DNA from 2 places in the Paenibacillus sp. Y916 genome. Region 1 is predicted to be linked to the other one. Evidence: a T-box and tRNA genes for the amino acid it is inferred to sense, from the RefSeq annotation. Region 1 holds a T-box; the other holds one or more tRNA genes.
What was found. A T-box is a leader RNA that pairs with one kind of tRNA and senses whether it is charged. The one in region 1 lies ahead of metG (methionine--tRNA ligase), so its partner is inferred to be a tRNA-Met.

Region 1 (9,708 bases):
GGAAGGAACACAGGCTGAAACTCAAGATCCGTAAATTTCATCATTTCAGGTAAATGCTTATGATCCATGTTTAAACTATAGTGCTGTGGGTTCCTTATGATGTCGTTTACATCACTAAAACTGCCTGTTTCATGCTGTGCAATTAATGCCTTTCCCCCACCACTATAACCCGTTAATGAGTGGCAACAAACCGGATAATCACGTGGAAGGATTCCCCTTTGGACAAGTGGGTTAATTCCAAGCACAAATGCAGTAGCATGGCAACCTGGGACTGACACACGAGCAGCGTTAGCTATCTCGCCCCTTTGTAAAGCCGATAGTTCTGGCAACCCATAGGTCCACGCATCATTGGTACGAAAAGCCGTACTGCTATCAATAACCCGGGTATTAGGATTTATGATGAGTGTTATGGCCTCTAGAGCACTCTGGTCTGGTAGACACAAGAATACAATATCTGCTTCATTCATTAACTTTATTCGGATCTCCGGATCCTTCTTATACTCCTCAGAAATCGATAGAAGTTCCACATCGATTCGTTGGTTAAGTCTTTCATGTATTTTTAATCCCGTCGTCCCGTACTGGCCATCTACAAATACTTTCATAGCATATACCTCCGTACACATAATGTATAATTATACATTATTACGTTTTTATATGCAATTGGTTATTTCCTATGGCCACCCCAAGGATGGCCAGTCTTCCTCGAGTGGGCTACAATTTTTGTTTTTCCAACAAACTTGTTTCTTCTTCAATTCGACTAAGATCAATACGCTCGAACAATAACTTTAGGTTTTGGATTTTTCGGTTATCTGGAACTGAAATCCACATCCAAACAGGTTGTTCCAGTGTTAGAAACTTTCTTATTTCTTCACAAGAGAACGGAATAAACGGGTCAAGTAAATTGGACAGATTCGCTATAATTTGCACACATGTATTTAGTGTATATCCACACTCTTCTCGGTTTTCCTTCATCTGTACCCACGGCTTTTGTTCATCAAAGTATTTATTTGCTCGGCGAACATAAGTAAAAATCAGCTCAATGGCTTCCTTTAGATGACCTTTTTCAATCAAGGCTCCAGACTCAACATATAAATCCTCAATTGTTCTCTTCCATTCTTCACTAAAATTACCTTCTGGAACGCATCCTTCAAAAGACTTGTCGATAAAAGCCAACGTACGATTAACAAAATTTCCAAATGCGCCAAGCAATTCCCCATTGTGGCTATGGATGAACTCCCTCCATGAGAAATCAGTATCCCGGTTCTCAGGACCGTTTGCTATTAAAAAATAACGAATGGAATCTGGTTGATAGCGACTCATAATGTCCGGTACCCATACAGCCCAATGATTACTTGTCGAAAACTTCTTCCCCTCTAAGGTCATATATTCACATGATATTATTCGATCAGGTAAATGGAGATCCCTTACACCTAAGAGTAGTGCTGGCCAAATTACTGTATGGAAAGGGATATTATCTTTACCATGTACATAATAAGCAGTTATTTCCTCCTGTCCCTCCAGCCAAAAGGATTCCCAGCGACCACCTGTCTCTGCAGCCCACTGCTTGCTTGCTGATAAGTAGCCACTGACAGCTTCGATCCAAACGTAGATTTTTTTATCTTCGAACCCTTCAACTGGAACATCTACACCCCAAGTTAAGTCTCTAGTTACTGCACGATCTTGAAGTCCTTCTTTTAAGTATCGTCCAGTTAACTGCACAGCATTTCCCTTCCATCCTTGAGCTTTTGTTGCATACTCGGTTAATTCAGTTTGGAATCGTGAGAGCGCAAGGTAATAATGCTCTGTTGGACGCTCAATCGGGGGATTCCCACAAATCTTGCAAGTCTTGTCAGATAGGTCTGCAGGATCTAACAATGTTGAACAATAGTCACATTGATCACCTCGGGCGCGGTTCCCACAAACAGGACAAATACCCTCAACGTATCGGTCCGGTAAAAATCGTTGATCTGTTTCACAATAGGTCTGCTGTATTTCTTTCTTGTACAAATATCCATTTTCCAATAAACTCAAAAACAATTCTTTAACGACATGATGATGAAATTCTTGGTCAGTACGTGTATACAAATCATAAGTAAACCCTAGTTGCTTAAAGCACTCGGCAAATTCCTGATGAAATCGATCTGCAATATCCCCTGGAGTAACCCCCTCTTGAATAGCCTGAACGGCGACAGGTGTACCGTGGCAATCACTTCCTGATACATACAATACATGGTCTCCCTTTGAACGAAAATAACGAGCTAGCACATCTCCTGGTAATAAACTTGCTAAACGTCCCAAATGCAATGAACCATTCGCATAAGGCCAAGCTCCGCCAATAAAAATATTTGCCATGAAAACTCCTCCTTTTTTGACAAACAAAAAAGCCCTCATCCCGAAGGGACGAGAGCTGTGCTCACGTGTTACCACCCAATTTTATTAATGCCTTACGGCATTAACCTTTTCAGGTACGACGCATTTGCGTTTATACCCTAGCACAGTAACGGGTGCGGGTTCCGACGCAACCTACAACCATATGAGGGTTCGATGCGCAGCTCAGAGACCATATTCCCAAGATTATTCTTTACCCCTTTTCAGCAACCGGGGCTCTCTGTATAAAGACATCACCATGGTACTCTTTCTCGTCTTAGCTTTTATTCTGAATATTCAAGTTATTGGAGATTATACTGGGAATAATTTCCTAAGTCAAGACTATTTAATGAAGAAGAAATCATTACCCAGAATCGCCTGATTAATCTCCTTGAAGATCCCTCTAAGCGATCAAGGGCGAATACTCGCAGTCGAAATGTGTTGTTAGCCGAAGTCATTGACTTGCCTGAGCTACCTTCAACCAGTACACAACCTGTCAGTCCATTTCTAGAGGACCCTATTTAACCATTCTTTTACGGTCTCTGTAAACAGTGTATCCTGTTCAATTTGCAGATTATGACCAGCTCTATCAAATAAAACAAAGGATGACCTAGGATACATTTCAATAATATTCCATAATGCTTGGTACCCAACAATTGAATCTTGCCTTCCAGTCAACATAAGTGTAGGTTTCATGTACGGCTTTTCAAGGGCATCCACGTTAAAACTAAAAGCAACATGCTGCCCTAGATAGTTTTCCAAGAATGATTGGTCGGCAATTTTTAGACCTGGAAGGATTTCTTCATTAAACCTCTCCCATACCCGTTTGTTTTGTACTGCATTTATCCCCTCACTTACGAAATAATTTCTATCCTCTAGAGTTAGACTGTTCAAAAGAATTTCATCTTTATCAAACACCTGAAAATATGCTCCATTATCTTTTTGTGTTTCTTGTTCTGCGAGAGGACAGATTAACAGAAGTCCATCCACAATCGAAGGACGTTTATTAATTATTCCTCTAGCTAAGTAGCCCCCATAGGATTCTCCTGCTATAACAAATTTCTGATTCGGTATGATAGCATCAATAAAGCCAAGAACCAAATCAAGCATTTGATCAGAACCAGTAATCCATTGTTCTCCTTTGGTCTTCCCCATTCCAGGTAAATCAAAATAAATACGTTTCCACGGTGTATTCATCATTTGGAAGACCGGTTCCATGCACCCTTTCATCAGTCTGTGATCCGGGCCCCATCCATGAATCATTACAATCGGCATACCTTCACCATAAACTTCATAATAAATGTTTACATCCCTAACTGTACACTGCATATCTCTATATCTCCTTTGTGTGTTTTCATAATATCCCCCCATTAACTTGGATTTCAATCGGCTGTATAGAGAGCCTACTGTTTTCAAGTTCAAGAATATGTCCCACCATATTCGCTTCTAGATACGCTTCGTTCCCAACACCTTCTATAAATGCACCGTTAACATCCAGTGTGGTAGTTCTAACTGTAAGTTTTTGCTTCCCTAATTTAGTTACTTTAAATTTATCCTCAACCTTGAACGTTTGACCTGGTTTTAATACAGTTCCATAACCCAAGTCAACATAAGCTCGGCTTTCATTACTACCTGTAAAGGAAAAACGAATGATGGGTCCTCCATGAGAAAATGTAACTGTTTCATCACCAATATACTTTAAAATTCCTTTTACTTTTAGTATCCCGCCATTTCTGATCACAGTAGGTGTTGTCACTTCAAGAACAAAATCTGAAGCTTCGACACTTCTAGTTACTACATTTTCTACTTCCGCACCTTCTAGTTGTATTTCTAAATTCTTTGTTATTTGATCTTGTCGGTATCTTACAGTAATCAATTTACTTTCCATGTCGAAAAAATCTTTGGGTAATATCTTAGTTTGTTTTTCTATACCATTTTTCTTTAATAGCATTGATTCAACTGCTACACATACACCCGTACTCGATGCCAATTTACCATTAGAAATAAGAAGCCCACAATCAAAAATCAGATCTAAAGACTTGCCTGTTTTATTAGTAAATACAATATTGGTCTTATAATTTGTTGTATCTGCATCAATTTCTGCAAGTATACTCACTTTTAATGCTTCATCTTCAATGGAGCCTTTTAGTTCGCTCGGAACTTCCTCGACTATTACCTCTTCCGAATGTCCCTTTTCCATGGGAGGCGGGGCGATGAAATCTTCTTTAGTATTCAATTCTAATCCATTGTTGTTATCCTGAAGCGAAGTACAACCTGTTAGGGAAATAATGACTATGATTACTCCCAATAAAAACAGTCTTCTCATTTAAATCACCTCAAAGTTCAGACGAAGAAAATAAGGAAAATGTTTCAAAAAATTTATACATCTATCTCACAAAAGTTATATAATCAATGTTCACTGGTTCAAAACCATTTGCTCGAATTCGTGAGTTAATCTGCCCTCGATGATACTGACCATGAAGTGCTACATGTGTTAGAATATCTCGGGTGGAAGCCTTAAACTCTTGACCTTTACTGTTTGTGTATGATATTAAGTTATCTAGGTCAGCTTTTTTCACTTCAGCGAGAAGTGTTTTGAAGTTATCTTCATTTTGTTGGATAAGCTTTGCACAGACTTCTAGATCACCATCCGACCAGATGGGCATTTGTGAACTGTCCTTTCCATTAATTCTAGTAATCCATATTTGTTCTGCATATAAAATATGGGAAAATAAACGTACCTGTTGGTCCTCAACTTCATTATTTTGCAAGGTTTCTAGTATGCGTTGATTAGCCCAATTTAGATGTTCATACATCTTTTGGATTGTTTTCAATGGTTCCGCCTCCTACATGATCTATCACTTGTTTTGTATCCATTCTATAAAAAGGAGTTCTTCCCCTTCTTTTACTCAAATATCATTTTCCGTTGGTTTAAGCATTTCTAGCGCATCTCCCTGTTTACCGCGATCATCTGCAACACCTTTCGGTCGTCACCCTTCAGTTTGACCTTACCGGCAAGTAGTTGTGAGGAACCGTCCCCATCTAGAAATATGGCCTCATCCAAATTTCCTACGGCAACATTTCTCTTAATAGCAGTACGAAATTGCTCCGCTGTACATTTGGTAGAAGTGACGACTAGGTAGATTTCTCCAAAGACATCGTAGGCCATTGCACTGCGAAGCCGCTCATCGTCGGGAAACGGTAGCCCTTCTTCTTTGACCGCTGCGTTATACCACCCGCTTTCGTCCTTTAAATTCATACTGACTCCGCCCTGTGCCCAGAACTTTGTCGCATCTGTCATCTGTAGATCGTCGACGCTTGCTGCTAGTTGTACGTCGATCATCCCTGTGATCCGATCATATACGATGGTTCCTCGGGCGTATTTGACGTTAAACCAGCCTGACCCGTATTTGTTAGGGCTTCCGTTTGCGGGCATGCCATCCATAACCGCGATGCTCAACAACTGATTTTCCCAAAAGAATCCACCATTGATTCCGTTTGTTCCCGATTGCACTACGTTATCTTTTATGCTATAAAGCGAAATACTACTCGGTTCCGTACGCAACATATGTAGAACAACCCCGTTGTCAGCGGTTATTTGGGAGTACTTAACGCCTTCTGGAATGCCATCTTTACTTAAGAGCCATCCAGATAGGCCCCCTAAAATTAGAATGAAAGCACATAAGTAAATTGGAAAGGAACGTCCTAAAACAGCTAACCTTTCATTCCCTTTTCCTTTCAAATCCGTTCGTCCCCTCATAATTGTTAAGCACTTTTATATTTACGCTAATATTGGGTAATTGTTCCGTTAGTTAAACTTTTAAAGCAAATCATTCCGCATGGCAGATCCATCCTGCCAACAGCCCCTCGTTTTTTTCAAGTAGGAGAAAAAGCTTCGTAATGTCGCCGCTTACCCTCTCGTACAATTCCGCTAATTCTTGTCCGGCATCTATCCAGAAGCTTTTCCTTACATTTAACCGGTCTTGAAGTTCGGAATCATTCACGTCTCCGTACGCGCTTATTTGATGGTCCCCACGCAGAGAGTTCATTGCCCCTTCCCGCACCGATCACGATCAAGGATGCAACTTTTTCGCCTAATATTTGTTCCAAACCTCTTCGTTCAGTTCATTGTTAATGCCCACAGCGGCCAATGAACCCATAGAAGCTGCTATAATGGCTTGATGAAGTTGTGATGCTGCATCTCCGGCACTAAAGACACCTGGAACGTTCGTTTTGCCGAAATTATCGACGATGACAGTTCCTGCTTCTGTGGTCTCGCAACCTATTGCTTGCGGCAAGTCTGATCCGGAATTAAGCTTCGGTCTGAAAAATATCCCAGTACATGTGATTCTTGTACCGTCCTTCAGAACAACTTGCTGCACCATACCGTCGTTAGATTCAACAGACTCAATCGGTGAGTCAAATACAGGAATATGATGTTGACTTAATTCTTCACGTTGTCCATCCGTCAATTCGTCAGGTCCATGGGTACAGATTGTAATATGGTTCGTCCATCCAGATATCGTTTTGGCCATGTGCAGTGCATCCGCTCCCTTGATAATTAAGACAAGCGGCTGATCTCTTAGTTCCCAGCCATCACAATACGGGCAGATAAAGGCGCTTTTACCATATACATCTGCCAACCCCTTAATATCCACCGGGAGGTCCTTCATCCCTACTGTAAAGAGGAGCTTTTTGCTTCGATAGCTCTGTCCCTGTAAAGTCGTAATTTGAAAATCACCATCGGTTCCCGTAATCGATATGACAGCATCCTCCACAAAGGTAACGGATGGATATGAACTAATCTGTTCCTTTGCAATTCGTCTAAATTCGCTTGGACTTATATGATCTCTAGTAAGAAATCCGTGGGTCTCGCGAGTAACCCTATTACGCGGACGTCCTTCGTCAATTACAACTACCTTTTTTCTTGCCCTGCCTAGCACAAGAGCAGCATTTAGACCTGCCGGTCCTCCGCCGATAATAACACAATCGTGAGTCATCCTGATTCACCCTTTCGCTTTTCAATATTAATATTAAAGATATAATAGACTCGTTATATCTCTAATGATTTCAAAAAAAGAACGGATCTTCACTCCGTCTTTAATAATTTCGGTAAATCTGCTATTTTCTTATTTTCCAGATACTGCTCCATCTGTCGCTCAGCGTCGATAACAACCTGCTGGATCACACATTCGCTTCCATGATTCAGGCTACATTCGAATAAGGAAGCGGTTCCCTCGATCGCATGGATAATATCGAGAAAAGAGATATCTTCCTGCTTCCGTCTGAGCCGGTATCCCCCGTTTGCACCGGACGCAGATTGAATCAATCCAGCCTTGACAAGTTTGGTCATCATCTTGGACAGATAGGTCTTCGAAACGCCTAGCTTTTCAGCAAGCAATTGAACACCAACAGGCTTATCGGGCGATGCCGTCACAAGAAAGAGCATCGCATGAAGCGCATAGTCTGTCGCTTGGGAATATTTCATTTAGCACCTCCATTAACGACTTCATGGATCTATAATAACTCCAATATTTCTAAAAAGCAAGCATGTATTCTTGTACAAGCGCTCATTGACCCAATAAACAAGCAGCGTTGTCATTGCGCTATCCCGCCCATTAGTTCAATTGCCCGCCACCAATAGCCTATTTTTAATCTTTAAAAGTTAGCAATACCAAACAGCAATAAATATATAATCATTTGCTATAAAGTGAAAATATCTTCTGCTTTGAGTAGTACATATTGTATACCCCCTGTTTCATAATAGTTGCCGTTCTTACATGATTTAGGACTTTCACGTAAGACCTGACGCTGTAGATAAGCATTATGGCTATGCCAACAACCCATATTATACTGGCAATGTCCGTTACGATTTGCATAGGATTTACGCTCGCTGTTGATGCAGCAGGTGGAAGAGGTGAAACTATAAGGGAAAACAAGTCTAATCAGTACAGGCAACCATAGTGCTTATGAGAAAATTATATGGATTTTTCTGAAGAGAATCCTTGGCACAATGACTGCCACAACGACATAACTTGCTGTAATACTCATATTAAGGATAGCTGTAAATAAATTCGTCCGAATCCGGATATGCACAGTGCGGTCATCATAAGCATAGGACCAATTGAATTCTGAACGGTGATAAATAGCTTCTACATTCATATTCGTATCATTCTCCTACTCCCGGGTCAATGCAAAAAGGGCCCAACCCCACGTATACACGAGGTTGAAGCCATAGGTTACATTTCCTATTAATTACAATAAATCTAACACAGTATCATTGTTTCGTTAATATGATTCCACTACGCACAAACATCCAGCCATCATTCTCCAGGTATCTTCTAACCCACTTTCCAACTAGTCACGTAGTAACTAAGCTATCTCATTAACTTGATTACCCTAACCTGTACCCATCAACCCCGAGCTTGCTGCAGAACCCTCCTATTCGGTCACGGCAAAGGAGGGTTCACATTCTATCTATTCAATTAATCTAAAAGTGCACCATTCTGACGCAATAACTTTTGTAGTTCGTTAATGGATACATTTTGCGGGGTAATATTATGCTTTATTGCAAGTGATGCGGCTGTCCCTGCCGCCTGCCCCGTCGCCATACAGCTAGGAGACAGTCTCGTGGTACCTAGTGCCTCATGTGAGGTGGATATACATCTGCCACCCACGATTAAATTATCGATTGTTTGGGGAAGTAAGCAACGATAAGGAATATCATAGGCACCATCTCCTTCGATCCATGAAACGTCAACATTATTCCCCGATGGAGCATGTACATCAATGGGATACCCGCTTCGAGCAATCACATCCTCAAATTTTTTACCTTCCACAACATCCTCCATCGTAAGTTTATACTGTCCTTCAATTCTTCGACTTTCACGAATCCCGATCTGTGCGCCTACCTGTGAAATAGACGCTGCTTCAAAGCCCGGTAAAGATTTCGTCATAAAATCAGCTACCATCAGCACCTGTTTGCGTCCAAGTTCCTCTGCCAATGTAAGATCTTCGACATTGGTTCCGTCCAAGCCTTGGATACGTGTCATATTCACAAGTACCTCATCAGCTTCAGGCCCACTGAAGAATAGAACTTGGTCTCGTTTTATCGGCAGATCCGCTTCCTTCCAATGCTTATAGAACCCTTGAACAGCCGACAAATATAAATCAGGTAGCTCATCAAATGGCGTTTTTCGATAAAACTCTTCCGGATGCTCGATAATATATGTTTTAACCTTAGCTAAATCGACTCCGCGCATGCGAAACTTCATGGTCATCGGCTGCGTCAAATGATCGCCTTCTCGACCTTGAAGAAAAGGTGCCCCTGATAAGTAAGCC
Region 2 (9,708 bases), on a different contig from region 1:
CGCTGGCCTTTTGATAAATTCGTTAATGCTAACCGTAAGCTTGGAACTCAAATGAAGGCGACTGGCGAAATTATGGCTATTGGTCGTACCTTTGAAGAGTCTATTCATAAAGCTATTCGTTCGCTAGAGATTGGTGTTCATCGCTTTAATCTCGAAGGGGCAGAACTATTAAGTGAAGAGGTTCTTAACGAACGTCTTGAGAAACCGGATGACGAGCGTATCTTCCTAATCGCTGAAGCTTTCCGTCGCGGTTATACATTGCAACAAATCCAAGACCTAACGCAAGTGGACTGGTGGTTCCTTGACAAGCTTGAGGGGATTATCAAGTTTGAGGCACGTATCCAAGCAGAAGAAATACTTTCTTATGATACGTTGTATCAAGCTAAAAGACTTGGATTTACGGATAAATCCATTGCTGAAATTCGTAAGCTGAACGTATCAACGAAGAGTAATACGTCTGAAGCAGAAGTTCGTGAATTCAGATTGAGTCATAATCTTCGTCCAGTGTTCAAAATGGTAGATACATGCGCAGCGGAATTTGAGGCTTCTACACCATACTATTACTCTACTTATGAGACTGAGAATGAAGTTATTCAGTCATCGAAGGAGAAGATCCTCGTTCTAGGTTCAGGTCCAATTCGAATCGGACAAGGGATTGAGTTCGACTACTCGACAGTTCATGCTGTGTGGGCGATTCAGAAGGCAGGCTATGAGGCTGTCATCATTAATAACAATCCTGAGACGGTATCTACGGATTTCAATACATCGGATCGACTGTATTTTGAACCGTTATTCTTCGAAGATGTTATGAACGTGATTGAGCAAGAGAAGCCAATCGGAGTTATTGTTCAATTCGGTGGTCAGACGGCTATTAACTTAGCAGCACCATTGAGTGCAGCAGGTGTGAAAATATTGGGTACGAGCTTAGAAAGCATTGATGAAGCCGAAGATCGCAAGAAATTTGAAGCTTTGCTAACTCGTTTGAATGTGGCTCAACCGAATGGAAAAACGGTTATTTCTGTAGATGAAGCAGTTGCAACAGCTGAGAAAATTGGTTACCCTGTGCTAGTTCGTCCTTCTTATGTCTTAGGTGGGCGGGCAATGGAGATTGTCTACTCTGATGAGGAATTGCTGAGTTACATGGAGCATGCCGTGAAGATCAATCCAGAGCATCCTGTACTGATCGATAGCTATATGCTCGGTAAGGAAGTAGAAGTGGATGCCATCTGTGATGGTGAAACGGTAGTCATTCCAGGAATTATGGAGCATATTGAGCGCGCTGGTGTTCACTCAGGAGATTCGATTGCTGTCTATCCACCGCAGCATCTGGAAGCTCATCTTCAAGAGAAAATTGTGAATATTACGATCAAAGTAGCGAAGGAACTAAAGACGATCGGTCTGGTAAACATTCAGTTCGTCATCTACCAAGATGAAGTATACGTTATCGAAGTGAACCCACGTTCATCCCGTACTGTTCCATTCTTAAGTAAAGTTACGACGATTCCGATGGCGAACCTTGCTATGCAGGCGATTCTAGGTACGAAGTTGAAAGACTTAGGTTATCAAGAGGGACTATGGCCTGAGAGCAAATATATATCAGTGAAAGTACCTGTGTTCTCTTTTGCCAAACTCCGTAGAGTAGACACTACGCTTGGACCTGAGATGAAATCAACAGGTGAAGTGATGGGTCGCGATCTTCAATATGCTAAGGCATTATACAAAGGCTTGATTGGAGCAGGTATGAAAATACCATCTACAGGCTCTATCATTGTAACTGTAGCTGATAAAGATAAAGATGAAGCGGTAGAGCTTATGACTGGATTTAAGAGATTGGGTTATAAAATATATGCAACAGGCGGCACAGCAGAAGCTCTAAATAACGCGGGACTCGATGTGACTACCGTTCATAAATTGAGTGAAGGAACGCCGAATATCCTTGATCTGATCCGCACAGGTGAAGCTCAATATGTATTTAATACACTCACTAAAGGTAAATTGCCGCAGCGTGATGGATTCAGAATTCGTCGTGAAGCTGTAGAGAATGGTGTCGTATGTATGACGTCACTCGATACAGTAAGAGCATTGCTCATCATGTTAGACACCATTAATTTCTCATCTCAAGCTATGCCATCATTTATTGGGCAATAGGAGGCAGAGGGTTATGAATACAGAATATAGAAATATGGCAGGACGTCTGATCGTGGCACTGGATTATCCAGATGCCACACAGGCATCCGCCTTAGTGGATCAATTACAAGGAATACCTTGTTATATGAAGGTCGGGATGCAGCTTTTCTATGCTGCAGGCCCGAACTTTGTGCGCGAATTGAAGGCTAAAGGTTACTCTGTTTTCTTGGATTTGAAAATGCATGACATCCCTAACACCGTTAAGGGTGGTGCTGAGAGCATTACACGGCTTGGTGTGGATATGTTCAATGTTCACGCAGCGGGTGGTACTCAGATGATGCAAGCAGCTTATGAAGGCATGACGAATGCATTAGCAAGTGATGCTTCTTTATCGAAGCCATTGATCATTGCTGTCACACATTTAACAAGTACTAGTCAATTGGTGTTAAATGAACAGATTGGTGTGGAAGGCAACATACAAGACGCTGTTGTAAGATACGCCAAACTTGCCGCTTCAGCCGGACTAAGTGGTGTCGTGGCCTCTGCTCAGGAGGTACCTTCGATTGGTGAAGCATGTGGTAGAGACTTTATCACAGTAACGCCAGGTATCCGTCCAGCAGGAAGTGACATAGGAGATCAATCCAGAGTGTTAACACCTGGGGAAGCGATACGGCAGGGGAGCCACTATATTGTTGTTGGTCGACCTATCACGGCCGCTAACAATCCCCGCGTAGCAGCAGAACTAATTATTGAGGAGATGATGAAGTCGTGAGTAAATTGATTGAAATTCCTGGAATGATCGCAGGGTATTTACTAAAGATTGAAGCAGTAGCTTTAAGCCCGAAACAACCTTTCACATGGACATCAGGCATTAAATCACCGATCTATTGTGATAATCGCTTAACGATGTCATATCCTGAGATTCGTGAATATATTGCGGAATCGTTCGCAGCGGTCATTCGTGAGCAGTACCCCGATGCGGAAGTTATTGCAGGGACAGCTACAGCTGGTATCCCACATGCCGCTTGGGTAGCACAGAAGTTAAATCTTCCGATGGCCTATATTCGAGATAAGGCTAAAGGTCATGGCAAGGAGAATCAGATCGAAGGATTAATCAAGCCGAACCAGAAAGTGGTTGTCATCGAGGATTTGATCTCTACTGGGGGAAGTTCATTGAAGGCCGCCTTAGCTGTTAAGGAAGCAGGAGCACAGCCATTGGCAGTTCTTGCAATATTCAGCTATCAGCTTGACAAAGCTGTTGACGCATTTGCAGAGGCAGGTATTCCACTTCAGAGCTTGTCTAACTACGGAGCATTAATGGATGTCGCTCTTGAGCAAGGGAAGATAGAAGCAGGAGATGTAGCGGCATTGAAGGCTTGGAGAGCAGATCCCTCATCCTTTGGAGTATAAGGAATATTCATTTATATCATTTTTGTGGAACCGGCTGTGCCATCCTCCAATGGGGATGGTGCGGCCGGTTTTTTTGACGTGATAGAAAGTATAATTTTTTGGAAGATCTTTAGGTGTATTCTGCGAGAATTGCGGAAAATTGGGCTTTTCGAGAAATTAAATGTCTTTTAGGCATCTAAAGTGGGGGAAAGTGGAATAGTGGTGGATTTAGAGAACAAATTTGCAACTAACGTGGATGACTACCGCTGGATGTTGGCTGCGTGCAGGTAGCCGAAGGTAGACCTATTAACAACCCAATGGAGACATCGTATGTAGTGGCATCATGAAGAGTAGAGTAACCAAGTACATTTTCTAACGGAAATAACAGACTCTATTTTGCCTGAATCGTCACTCTTGGAATTCTAACGGAAATGAGAGATCTTATTTGGTCTTTTCCTTCGGATTTGAGCTGTTAATATGCATATAGAGGCCTGTATTTCCGTTAAAATTTCATTGTGGTGTTTTTTCGTGGAATAAGGTCTGTGACTTCCGTTAGAAATCCACTGCCGGTGAGTAAGTGCATAAACAACACCTAAATTAGCAGAATAGGCTGGCTTGCAAGAAATAAGTGTTTAAATGGCCGTTAAAGTTGGGGTAATCGCGGAAAAGTGGTGGATTTAGAGGACAAATTTGCAACTAACTGTACGTTCTGCAGTTCAGTAAGGCTATTTTGAATATTGCGAATCGAGTTGTATGTATAGAGAGTAACTAGGTAACAATACCATCGACATCTTATTTTACTCATGATGAGAAGGAGGGAAGAGGTATGCAATGGGTATATTTCGGTAAACTTTATACAAGTAAATTTCAAGCGAGTTGTCTTGCCAAAAGATTAGAGCAGGATGGCTGGATTTACGGGTATGATGATCCTTATTCTGTGGAAATATTTCGTTCTCGTAGAGGGCGTTTTGGCGTTCGATTTATTCCTTGAATAAAAAAGGCTTGACGTATAGGGTGTTAATGTTGTATATTAATTCTTGTCGCTATTTGAATAATTCAATGACGCGGGGTGGAGCAGCACGGTAGCTCGTCGGGCTCATAACCCGAAGGTCGCAGGTTCAAATCCTGCCCCCGCAACCAATTAAATTGCCATTATTCATAGTGGATTACATATTATTTAGGGCCTTTAGCTCAGTTGGTTAGAGCGGTCGGCTCATAACCGATTGGTCGGGGGTTCGAGTCCCTCAAGGCCCATTTTATCAGAAATCCTTGCTTTGTAAGGATTTTTTTGTTTGTCTTTTTAGCTATTAATGAACATTGAAATAGGGGAAGCTAGACATTGGCATCTATACAATTGAACAACTCTACTTGGTTTGGTAATACTCGAAAAGACGTATTGTCCGGTATTACGGTTGCTTTAGCGCTGATTCAAGAAGCAATCGCATTCTCTATTATTGCAGGTGTGAGCCCGATGGTAGGTCTGTATGCTTCGTTCTGTATGGCTATTGTCATCTCCTTTGTAGGTGGAAGACCTGCGATGATCTCGGCAGCTACGGGAGCTATGGCATTACTTATGGTGACTCTGGTTAAAGAGCACGGGTTTGAGTATCTATTTGCAGCAACGATACTTACAGGTGTCATTCAATATGTTATGGGAAAATTGAAAGTTGGACATTTGGTCAGCTTTGTACCCCATTCGGTCATAAATGGATTCGTAAATGCATTAGCTATTCTTATTTTTATAACCCAACTGACGCAATTCAAAGGACAGAGCTGGGTGATGTATGCATTGGTTGCTCTGACACTTGCCATTATTTATATAGTCCCTCTTTTTGCTGTGTATCAAATCATTTAGGTGCTCCATAGATCGCAAACCACTGATTCTGTAACATCCACCCGTTGTTCTGCCACTTCAAATTATTCTCCACATACCCAAATCGATCAGCATGGTACAGTCCGCTTACGCCTTGGAAAGCCAGTAACTCATAGACCCCATCTCGATCGAAATCAACTGGATATAAACCGCTGAGAGGGTCTACCCACCCCTCAATAGGGGCCTTCAACGTTCCGTTCGGATGATAGATTTCATCTAAATAGGCTTTGCCTCGAGATGTGATGTCTATCGTATATACTAGTTCTGTATTGCTATTAGTCAATTGCAGTCGATAACCATCTAAATAGGTTACTTTGTATTTCCAATAGTCGTTGTACGCTTCGGAGCTGAATATAAGTTGTGTCTTGCCCTGAGTTAGGGTGTACAAATAGTCATACGTTATCGCCCCTGATCCGCCACTATCGATTGTTAGTAATAGATCTGCAATTCCATCCCCAGTGAAGTCTCCCACAAAGAGACGTGGATTATATCCTGAATTCTGATTGGGCTTGATCCGATAACGTCTTGCGGAGGCACCATCCTGAATGATAATAGAAATGTCGGTTATAAATGGACTTGTAGCATCTTGCTTAACCCCTGTGAGCCATATTTGATCGGGGACATGATCTCCGGTTACATCGACAGTGACATGATCTAGAACCATCTCTTTGTGTGTAGTCTGATCTGGCTGTCTTACATCATATTGGGGGACTTCATACATATGTTGCATCATCATATTTGCTCCTCTATATAGGTAATTACCTATAATCTATGATGGGGAGGGTAAAGATGTGATGAGCATCGGCTTGCCCAAAACGAATGTGTTATCTATGATGTGCAAATGATTAATTTTCTCTGTGAAAAAGTTATTTGTGAAATAGGTTGAAATTGTTTGGAATATATCATATAATAAGAAAGTTGAATTTAAGCAGTACCGTTATATAAATCAGCGAATTCATACCTATTATGCCGGGGTGGCGGAATTGGCAGACGCACAGGACTTAAAATCCTGCGGTAGGTGACTACTGTACCGGTTCGATCCCGGTTCTCGGCATCATGATTGAAGATTTAGATGGAAATGAGTCGGCTCCGCGTTTATGGAGTCGGCTTATTTTTTGTAATAATTATGAAGTGAAAGAGGAGATCAGGATGTTCGGTAATGATTGGGATGATCAATTACAAGCTGAAATGCTTAAGCCTTATTTTATAGAGTTGCAGCAAAAGATAACGGATGAATACGCTCATCAAACGATACTTCCTCCTAAGGAGTATTTATATGAAGCGCTTAAGCTTACATCATATACTACAACCAAAGCGGTTATTTTAGGCCAGGACCCTTATCATGGTGTTGGACAAGCTCACGGACTAAGTTTCTCTGTCATGCCTGGAGTACGAATTCCACCTTCACTAAGAAATATTTACAAAGAACTAGAAGCCGATCTATCGGTGGATACCCCAAATCACGGATCGCTTGAACGTTGGGCGAAGGAAGGGGTTCTTATGCTGAATACCGTACTCACCGTACAGGAGGGACAACCTGCTTCTCATCAAGGGATCGGCTGGGAGAATTTTACGGATACGATCATACAGAAATTAAACGAACGAGATCATCCTTTGGTATTCATTCTTTGGGGAAGTCATGCACAGAAGAAGACATCGTTAATAGATATGAGTAAACATAAGGTCATTCAAAGTAGTCATCCAAGTCCGTTAGCGGCGTATCGTGGTTTTTTCGGTAGTAAACCTTTTTCTCAGACAAATGCTTTCCTGGAATATGTAGGAGCGGGGCCAATTGACTGGAGTATTCCGAATCTTTAAGTTGTATTCATGGCACGTAGGTAGAATAGTTGAACTCAAATGGGGGGAACTTAGGAGAAAATGATTGTGAGGTGAGACAATAATGCATATTCAAACGGATGAGTACACCATTGCTCCATTAAATGAGAACGATCAAACGTTACAAGCGATTAAACAAACAGAAGCGCTTCTATATGATCTCACAGGTAAAGAAGTTACATTAATTGCTTATGAGAAGCGACAAGAATAGCTTGGAATTCGTTATTGGGTTGGACAATCCGTCATCGTAGCGGCCTCCTACACAAGTTTTTATCAAGCACTAGTTATGGTTTCGAGCCTTCAATTCCGCTTCTATGAGTGGGGTTGAAGGTTTTTTTGGACAATTGCTGTGTTCCCATAGCAACAATTTTAATAATATGGTATATTTCGAAGTCACATAGAAGCTTTTTTACATGAGGGGAGTACATAGCTTGAAGAAAACAAAAAAATCTATTGTTCGTCTTATTTTTGCAGTAGTAGTCATGTTAGGGTTGTATTATTTCGATATTATTGATTTATCCGAGAAGAAAATAGTTGTTGAAGTTACTACAGATGCAGACTATTACTTGGAGTTTCCAATAGATCGTTACCCAGAGACAGGAGCCCATATCAAGGATGCTATACAATCTGGATATCCAGCTATATGCACCATTGACCGAGCGGGAGCAGAGAGTAATCGCGCTGACTCATTAAGGGGAATCCCCACAAAGAAAGGATTCGACCGAGACGAGTGGCCTATGGCCATGTGTAAGGAAGGTGGAGCTGGTGCTGATATTGAATATATATCTCCGAGTGATAACAGAGGTGCGGGTAGTTGGGTAGGCAACCAACTTGAGGGTTATCCGAATGGAAGTCGAGTGGAATTCACATTTCCTTAAGTGATTTTGAAATTTAGGTGTTAAAAATGGTCTTGTATTCACGACGTCGGTTCCCTTAGATAGCTTCTATCTTAGGGGCACCGAGTGTCGAATGGCAAAATGTATATTTTAAAATGTTGCTTTTATTGTGGCTAGATATTGTTGTAATGGATTCATATGGTGTTGATCATGCCATATGAAATCTTTAAGATATTGCAGAATGTTAAAGATATTGCCATCTCCATCTATATAATCCTGTTCGATCTCCTCTTTTGACAATGATTCAATCTTCCCGATAATCTTCTTGCGAAAAGATATGGCTTGTTCAATTAATTCATATGTTGTTATCGTACTCCCGTATGTAATTGCCCTGTTGTTAAAATCATCATAATTCAAGTGTTTAAGAGTTACTTGTTTACCAGATGCAATCTTGTCAATGGCCTCTTCGTAAAAGTACTCATCCCATAACATGATATGACTGATAATGGATCGAATAGTCCACTTTCCTTGTTCAATACTTGAATCCCAAACCTCTTCATTTAATTCCTTCAAATTACTGGTGAATACAATCCATTCTTCGAATGATTTGATTAAATCTTTCATCTCAATTGACATCGTTTAGTCACTCCTTTAAATTAATCTGAAGATTTCATTTTGTATCCTGTGAGTGAATCTAATGATGCTTTACTATTACCTAATGATTTCTGTGGGGATGGTGGCGTATCTGTGCGCGTTCTGCGTATAAGTTCTCCGAGCATGGCATTGTTAGCTTCTAGTAATTCAATCATCATTGCGAATGCTAAAAATAATATACCCGAGACAATGCCACTAATCCACCACGATAAAGCTACTACAAATCGGAATCCGTTATCTATCCCGAAAATGAACCCAAGTATGATACCTCCAACGATTGAAATTAGTCCGAGAATATGAAGTGTTTTTGCCAGTTAGAATTCCTCCAGGATGATTACAAGAATAATGTAATCAACTCTATTTATAATAAGAGTATAGAACATGAGTTCTATTTATTCAAGTGTTTTACTTAAAGTGGATGAAAATAGCATTATCTCAAAATTAACAATATGCTGTGCTAGATTTAATCCTACCATCACATTTCATAGTTAGAATGAACCTTATGATGTTGTCCAATTTCAGATAATTAAGAGACAGCCACGAGGGGGATATCAGCAAAGTGAAAAAGTATTTACGTCAAATGAATGTAGCCATTATTGTAGTTCTTCTTATTTCGTTATTCCAACCTGGAGCATTTGTTCATGCATCCATATCTGATCTGCCTTTAACGGACTATGGTTCCGTTATTGATGTTCGTAAGACAGAGCTTGCACCTGGAGCGATGTATACGTGGATGGATTTTCAGAATGATCGTGGTTTACAGAAAATACATACAGTTGAGTTCGATCCGCACAATTCAAATCTAGAGTTGCGGGCCGGTACGAAGGATGGCAAAGTTTACGGTATGAAAAGTGTAACGGATATGGCAGCTTATACAGACTCGCCTGGAAGTCGTGTTATCGCCGGGATTAACGGTGATTTCTATGAGATCTCGGGCTTTGCTACGGGGGTTCCTAACGGTCTGTTTGTGGATGATGGAGTGATATTGAACAG

Region 2: it has a tRNA-Met gene. The T-box ahead of metG (methionine--tRNA ligase) is inferred to sense a tRNA for this amino acid. The anticodon was not compared.

The regions. Positions count from the first base shown of each region.
Region 1 covers NZ_JBXCJA010000013.1:61,105-70,812, forward strand. Annotated here, with positions in the region: gene argC (N-acetyl-gamma-glutamyl-phosphate reductase) at 1-602, opposite strand, end outside; gene metG (methionine--tRNA ligase) at 712-2,352, opposite strand; T-box leader at 2,394-2,655, opposite strand; gene AC1TO9_RS20770 (alpha/beta fold hydrolase) at 2,875-3,696, opposite strand; gene AC1TO9_RS20775 (hypothetical protein) at 3,722-4,693, opposite strand; gene AC1TO9_RS20780 (DinB family protein) at 4,755-5,201, opposite strand; gene AC1TO9_RS20785 (hypothetical protein) at 5,309-6,109, opposite strand; gene AC1TO9_RS20790 (hypothetical protein) at 6,198-6,416, opposite strand; gene AC1TO9_RS20795 (NAD(P)/FAD-dependent oxidoreductase) at 6,462-7,367, opposite strand; gene AC1TO9_RS20800 (RrF2 family transcriptional regulator) at 7,457-7,855, opposite strand; gene AC1TO9_RS20805 (alpha amylase N-terminal ig-like domain-containing protein) at 8,335-8,529, opposite strand; gene AC1TO9_RS20810 (FAD-dependent oxidoreductase) at 8,853-9,708, opposite strand, start outside.
Region 2 covers NZ_JBXCJA010000001.1:338,817-348,524, forward strand. Annotated here, with positions in the region: gene carB (carbamoyl-phosphate synthase large subunit) at 1-2,148, shown strand, start outside; gene pyrF (orotidine-5'-phosphate decarboxylase) at 2,162-2,899, shown strand; gene pyrE (orotate phosphoribosyltransferase) at 2,923-3,537, shown strand; gene AC1TO9_RS01520 (hypothetical protein) at 4,343-4,507, shown strand; tRNA gene AC1TO9_RS01525 (tRNA-Met) at 4,580-4,656, shown strand; tRNA gene AC1TO9_RS01530 (tRNA-Ile) at 4,697-4,770, shown strand; partial or broken gene AC1TO9_RS01535 (SulP family inorganic anion transporter) at 4,856-5,347, shown strand; gene AC1TO9_RS01540 (VCBS repeat-containing protein) at 5,364-6,125, opposite strand; tRNA gene AC1TO9_RS01545 (tRNA-Leu) at 6,358-6,443, shown strand; gene AC1TO9_RS01550 (uracil-DNA glycosylase) at 6,539-7,207, shown strand; gene AC1TO9_RS01555 (hypothetical protein) at 7,290-7,436, shown strand; gene AC1TO9_RS01560 (NucA/NucB deoxyribonuclease domain-containing protein) at 7,708-8,103, shown strand; gene AC1TO9_RS01565 (DinB family protein) at 8,212-8,697, opposite strand; gene AC1TO9_RS01570 (hypothetical protein) at 8,746-9,015, shown strand; gene AC1TO9_RS01575 (S-layer homology domain-containing protein) at 9,275-9,708, shown strand, end outside.